2 regions of the Pseudarthrobacter sulfonivorans genome follow, and region 2 is predicted to be linked to the other one. Evidence: predicted binding sites of a transcription regulator. Region 2 holds the regulator's gene; the other holds the start of a gene.
What was found. The regulator Rex, encoded in region 2, represses fermentation and respiration genes when NADH is low (regulators of the CRP and FNR family bind a similar motif). The targets are predictions, from matches to a motif close to CTTGTGAANNNNTTCACAAG.

Region 1: the regulator Rex is predicted to act here: its motif matches at 1,464-1,483, upstream of AU252_RS19590 (glyceraldehyde-3-phosphate dehydrogenase).

What each region holds. Positions count from the first base shown of each region.
Region 1 is NZ_CP013747.1:4,309,523-4,312,929, reverse strand. Features, by position in the region: gene AU252_RS19590 (glyceraldehyde-3-phosphate dehydrogenase) at 1-1,245, opposite strand, end outside; RNA gene rnpB (RNase P RNA component class A) at 1,514-1,900, opposite strand; gene AU252_RS19585 (YaaA family protein) at 1,957-2,721, shown strand; gene AU252_RS19580 (zinc ribbon domain-containing protein) at 2,782-3,407, opposite strand, start outside.
Region 2 is NZ_CP013747.1:3,279,028-3,282,434, reverse strand. Features, by position in the region: gene AU252_RS24595 (hypothetical protein) at 1-63, shown strand, start outside; gene AU252_RS14835 (hypothetical protein) at 244-1,041, shown strand; gene AU252_RS14830 (redox-sensing transcriptional repressor Rex) at 1,099-1,824, opposite strand; gene AU252_RS14825 (glutaredoxin family protein) at 1,894-2,169, opposite strand; gene AU252_RS14820 (HAD family hydrolase) at 2,308-3,126, shown strand.

The DNA.
Region 1 (3,407 bases), 1.0 Mb from region 2:
GTAGTCGATCTGCTTGCGCAGGTCCGAATGCAGTGACATCTGGCGCAGGTAGTCGTTCACTTCATCCTTGGTGGTTCCGTTTTCCAGGCTCAGGTTCAGGATGGCCAGCGAGACGTCCGGGGTGGGGACGCGGATGGAACTTCCCGTGAGCTTGCCCAGCAGCTCGGGCAGTGCCTTCGCCACAGCGGTGGCCGCACCGGTTTCGGTGATCACCATGTTCAGCGCGGCGGAGCGGCCGCGGCGGTCACCCTTGTGGAAGTTGTCGATCAGGTTCTGGTCATTCGTGAAGGAGTGGACCGTCTCAACGTGGCCGTGAATAACACCGAACTTGTCGTTGATGGCCTTCAGGACCGGGGTGATGGCGTTCGTGGTGCAGGACGCCGCGGACACGATCTGGTCCGTGTCCTCGATGCTGCCGTGGTTAATGCCGTGCACGATGTTCTTCAGCGCGCCCTTACCCGGGGCGGTGAGGAGCACGCGGGCAACGCCGTTGCTCTGCAGGTGCTGGGACAGGCCCTCGGCGTCACGCCAGCGGCCGGTGTTGTCCACCACCAGGGCGTTGTGGATGCCGTACGCGGTGTAGTCGATCGTGGCGGGGTTGTCCGAGTAGATGACCTGGACCTGGACACCGTTCGCGGTGATGGTGTTGGCGTCCTCGTCCACCCGGATGGTGCCCTCGAACGAGCCGTGGACCGAGTCGCGGCGCAGGAGGCTGGCGCGCTTGGTGAGGTCCTTGTCCGAGCCGCGGCGCACCACAATGGCGCGAAGGCGAAGGCCGTGGCCGCCGCCTGCCTTTTCGATGAGGAGGCGCGCCAGGAGGCGGCCGATCCGGCCAAAGCCGTACAGCACAACGTCGGTGCTGGTGCGGTCATCGCCGCCACGTTTGCCCACTACCTCGGCAAGCTCGGCGCGGAGGAACTCTTCCAGGGTGGCGCCGTCGCCTTCTGCCTTGAACTTCTCTGCCAGGCGGGCGACGTCGATGGCCGCCGCACCAAGTTCCAGCTGAGCCAGGATGTTCAGCAGCGGTGCGGTCTCTTCGAGCAGGAGCTCGGTGTTGCTCATGCGGCGGGCGAAACGGTGCGCCTTGAGGATGTTCATGGTGGACTTGTTGATCAGGCTGCGGCCGTGAATGCTGGTCACCACGTTGTTTTCGCGGTACAGCCGGCCAATCACCGGAATCATGGCCTCGGCGAGAGCCTCCCGGCCCATCCACGTATCAAGACAAGAATCTGACGTCTGGCTCACAGAACTACCTTCCTCGGTTCAGCCGCATACGTCGTCGTACGCGGTTGGCGGCCACCTGATGTTGTCCAGGGGCTCTGGCACCGGCAGGATGCGGTCCATCCCGGGTGCCGTGGAGAAGCGTAAAGAAAAGCCACCGGCTGCGAACGCAGACCCGGCGGCAGAACTTCTACGTTCGCTCTCTATTCTAGGCTGGAGCGACACCGCGGACCGCCGCAACCGGCGTGAAATCACTCACATGCGGGGCGGGTCGGTGCCCGGCGGGTGGTGTTGGATGGGTTGACCGATACGCCGGGTTCTGTGCTCCCGTGCCGTTACCAGCGCGGGAGTAGCGGCCATCCATCTACGGACGCCGTTGCCGACGCCCTCCAGCGGCCTACCCGGACACTCGGGCGGGCAGCCCTCAAACGTGTCCTGTCTGGCCTTGCTCCGGGTGGGGTTTACCTAGCCTTCCCGGTCACCCGGGAAGCTGGTGGTCTCTTACACCACCGTTTCACCCTTACCTGCTGAGCCTCCGTTGCCGGAAGACGCAGGCGGTCTGTTCTCTGTGGCACTGGCCTGCGGGTTACCCCGAGTGGGCGTTACCCACCACCCTGCCCTGCGGAGCCCGGACGTTCCTCGAGCCACTTGCGTGACGCGCGGCCGCCTGGTCAACCCATCCGCAGCCAGTCTACCGCCGGAAGGAGGCCCCTCCGTCGCCGGTAGGATCGTACGGTGCTGATTCTGCTTCCCCCCTCCGAAGGCAAGACCCCCGCAGTCCGCGGGTCCGCCGTCGACTGGCCGTCACTGAGTTTTCCTGAACTCAACACCTACCGGGCCAAGGTCCTGGAAGCGCTGGGGACGGTGAGTGCACATGAGGATGCCCTCGCGCTGCTCGGCGTCGGCGCATCACTGCAGGACGACGTCGAACGCAACACCCGGCTCCACGCCGAACCGGCGGCCCCTGCGCACCAGATCTATTCGGGCGTTCTGTACGACGCCCTCGGCTACAAAACGCTGACCCCGCCGCAGCGCCGGAAGGCCGATGTTTCGGTGCTGGTGATCTCGGCCCTGTGGGGTGCCATCCGCTTCGCCGACAGTGTGCCCGCCTACCGGCTGTCGATGGGAACGGCACTGCCCGACGTCGGCCGCCTCGCCTCGTTCTGGAAGCCGCAGCTTTTGGAGGCACTCGCGGAGTCGGTGTCCGGACATCTGCTCGTGGACTGCCGCTCCAGCACGTATGCCGTGGCATGGGCACCGCCGCCGGATCAGACGGTGGCTGTCAACGTATTCACCGAGGTCAACGGTGTACGCAAGGTGGTCAGCCACTTCGCCAAGCACACGCGCGGCGAGCTGGCACGGCACCTGCTGGCCCGCCGCGGCAACGCCCCGCAGACCCCGGTACAGCTGCTGAAGGCCGCGCGCGAGAAATGGGACGCGGAGTTGGTTGACGGTTCAGCGCGGAAACCGCACGCCCTGAATATCATCCTTCCCAACTAGGTAGCACTAACTGTCGTTTTGAACGTTCAAAACGACAGTTAGCGCTACCTACATGGGCTGCTAGGCAGTTGGGGCGGGGGTGTTCCACTCGGCGGAGCGCACCAGGATGGCACCCGAATCCGGGCAGAACACAATGTCGTCTTCGGCGGCGGCCTTGATTTCTGCGAGGTCGCCGGGGCTCAGCTTCATGCCGGAGGCTTCAGAGGTTCCGTGGAACAACCGGGCGGCGCCCACTCCCCGCTTTGCCAGCGTCTTTTCGTAGACAGCCAGCATCCCGGCGTCGAGTTCTGCAGCGAATTCGGCGCGCTTCCCGCTGACAACGGTCGCTTCAGCGGCCACTTCGGCCAGGGCCTCATCGAGTTCGGCCCGGATGCCGCCGAAAGAGCCTTGGACGTTGTCCACGATGAGCTGCTGGGCCGCCTGCCGTTCGCGCAAGGAATCCAGGCGTTCCAGAACTTCCAGCTCCACGTCCTCAAGGTCGGAGCGGCGCCTGTTCAGTGACGCGATGTCCTTCTGCAGGGCCACGAGGTCCTTTGACAGCCCCGTTCCGCTGTTGAGCCGGGCTTCGTCGCGTTCGATGCGGGAGGCGACCTGTTCGACGTCGGCCTCTGCACGCTTCAGCTCTGCTTCGGCGTCATGGACAGCCATCTTGGCGGAGCCGAGTTCACCGTTGGCGACGGACAGGG
Region 2 (3,407 bases):
ACGGTACTCATGTGGCTGCCCAACTCGCAGGCCTGGTTCAACTCCGTCAAGGGCCGCGCGTAGACCGGATCCAGTAGAAACACAGACTTGCGCGACCCCCGCTGAGTTCTGTGGGAATACCTCTCCGGAATGATCCCCCGCGGCACCCGCCGGGGGTACGGTGGGAAGTAAGCCGTACTGGGGGCAGGCCAGTTGGACTGCACCCAACAGCCGAACTGACATCCGACCTGCAAAGGACCGCTCATGAGCACGCCTGTCCCGCCTCCCGTCCCAAACGAGCCCGAGCCGGGCAACCAGCCGCCAGCGCCCCGATACGGCGAGAACAGCCCGCAGTTCGGGCAGCCCACACCGCCGGCGCCACAGTACGGGCAAAACGCCCCGCAGTATGGCCAGCAGACTCCCCCGGCACCCCAGTACGGGCAAAACGCCCCACAGTATGGCCAGAACAACCCGCCGCAGTTCGGCCAGCCCACGCCTCCGCCCTATGGCCAGCAGCCGTACGGGCAGTCCCCTTACGCGCAGTACCCGTCCGAACAGCCGCAGGCCACGGGATCCAACGGGGTTCCCCAGCTGGTCAACATCTCGTTCTGGCTGCTGATTGGCGCGGGGGTTGTGTATGTCATCAGCCTGCTGATGGGCATTGGCATGCTCGATGACCCGGCGATGCGCCGCGCCTTCGAAGACGCCATGCGCAGCGGTGGCGCCACCGGCACGGAGTTTGCGTTCGACGATTTCAAGGGCATCCTCGCCGGGTCGCTCGTGGTCTTCGCCATCATCGGCGCCGGGCTGTACGCGCTGGTGGCGTTCTTCGTCCGTAAGGGCAAGAACTGGGCCCGAATTCTCGGCACCGTTTTCGCGGCACTGTCCATTTTCGGCCTCTTCGGACCACCGAGCCTCGGAACCGTGGGGACGCTGGCCGGGATCGCAGCGATCGTGCTGCTCTACCTGCCGACCGCGGCACCTTACTTCCGCAAGCAGCAGCCGTTCGCTAACCCGTACGGCGCCCCGGGCACCACGCCTGGCAACCCCTACGGGCAGTAGTACCAACGAGCCGCATCCACACCCTAACGGGCGTGGGCCCCATCAGCCGCCGACGAACTAGGCGGTCTGGTCCGGGGTCTGCGCCCGTTGTGCGTGATAGGCGAGGATCTGCAGTTCGGTGGCCATATCCACCTTGCGGAGGTTGACGCCCTCGGGGACCTGCAGCATAACGGGGGCGAAGCTCAGGATGCTGTGGACACCCGCCGCCACCACGCGGTCGCACACGGCCTGCGCCACGTGGGCCGGAAGTGCCAGGACCACCATGTTGGCGCCCGTCCGCTGCAACACGGCCTCCATGTCCGCAGCGTCACTGACGCGCAGCCAGCCCACCTCATTGCCCACCACCATCTGGTCGGCGTCGAAAATTGCCACGACGTCAAACCCGCGGGACTCGAAGCCGCCGTAACGGGCCAGGGCCTTGCCGAGGTTACCCGCGCCAACAATGGCGACCTTCCAGTCGTGGGTCAGCCCCAGGGCCGCGGAGATGTGACGGCTCAGGTACTGCACTTCGTAGCCCACTCCGCGCGTGCCGTAGGAACCCACATAGGAAAGGTCCTTGCGCAGGGTTGACGAGCTCACGCCTGAAGCTTCCGCCAGCGATTCCGAAGATACCCGTTCGACGCCGTCGGACAGCAGGGTGTTAAGGGCGCGCAGGTAGATGGTCAACCGGGCCACTGCTGCGGGCGGTATTTGCTTGGCGGCCTCTGTACCGTGGACAGGCTGTGTACTGTGGCCAGTTTCTGCACCTTGGACAGCCTGGGGAGTTGAATCCAGCGAAGTCACTATCCCCTCCATCCCATCGCGTCGTGACTCCACTCTAGAGCCCCGCCGCTGGTGCCAACAAAGCCGGTGTCATTCTGCGAGGCCGCTTGCCGATTGGGCCATGGCGCGTTTGAGGACGCGCTCCAGCCGGGCTTCGTCGATCTTCCAGAAATCGCGTTGGATTCCATCCACCAGGACTACGGGGATTTCCTCCGCGTACCGCTCACGCAGTTCCGGCAGCTCGTCCACCTGCTGTTCCGTCCACCCGAGTCCCAGCGATGCAGTAACGCGTCCGACGGCGTCGCGCGCCCCTGCACACAGGTGACAGTCTGCTTTGGTGATGAGGACTACCTCGGGTTTTGCCATGCATTAACCGTATCGCCCTTCAGGGCAGAGAACACTGGCCGACGGCGGGGCGTACGGCGACGCGGGTATCCGGGCGGGCACTGGCACTCACGCTGGCACTGAAATCTTGGTCACCGAGTATTGACTAGACTCGTGGACATGCCCGAGGAGAAGTACGTCGCTGTGGTGACCCAGCCGGATGCGTTGATGCAGACCGGCGAAGCCGCCTTCTTCGACGTCGATAACACCCTCATGAAGGGCGCCAGCCTCTTCCATGTTGCCCGCAAGATGCACCAACGCGGCGCCTTCACCCTGACGCAGGCTGCGGGGTTCGCGTGGAAGCAGTTCAAATTTGTGGCGCGCGGCGAGAACATGGACGATGTCCACGCTGTCCGCGACTCCGCCCTCACCCTCGCCGAGGGCATCACCGTGGAGGACGTCAAGGCCCTGGGCGAAGAGGTCTACGACGAAATGATCGCGTCCAGGATCTGGCCCGGCGCCAAGGCACTGGCGCAGCAGCACCTGCGCGTGGGCCGGCGGGTCTGGCTGGTTACCGCAACCCCCATCGAGGTTGCCGCGGTCATTTCCACCAGGCTCGGCCTGACCGGAGCCTTGGGCACCGTGGGCGAGGTTGCCGACGGCATGTACACCGGCCGGCTGGTGGGCGACATCCTGCACGGTTCCGCCAAGGCAGTGGCAGTGCAGGCCCTGGCCCACGCCGAAGGCCTGGACCTCAAGCGGTGCTGGGCCTACAGCGACTCATACAATGACATCCCGCTGCTGACCCTGGTGGGGCACCCGGTAGCCATCAACCCCGATGCCAGGCTCCGCCGCCACGCGCGGGACAACAACTGGCCGGTCTACGACTTCCGTTCCGGCCGCCGCGCCGCAACCCTGGGCCTCAAGGCAGCAACGGCCGGCGGCGTAATTTACGGACTTTGGAAAGGCTTCGCCCGCATCCGCGGCCCCCGCATTTAGGAACCCGACCCGCCAGCTGCTGCGTCTCGCGTAGGAGCGCATCGCGGCCGAACGCGGGACGAAGGTCGCCCAGCGACCGTAGGAGCGCCTTTCGGCTGTGTCTAAGAGCCTGTTCCTAAACCTGTTTGCCCAAGCGTTTGCTGGTGATTCTGATCATTGTCCAGCGGACCATGGCTTCGTGGTGGGCCGATCGCGTCGACAATGGCCCGGCGGCAGTGGGCCTCGGGTCGTCCGCCGGCGCCGTTGATGAAGGCCGGGTCCGGCAGCAGCGGATCGATCAC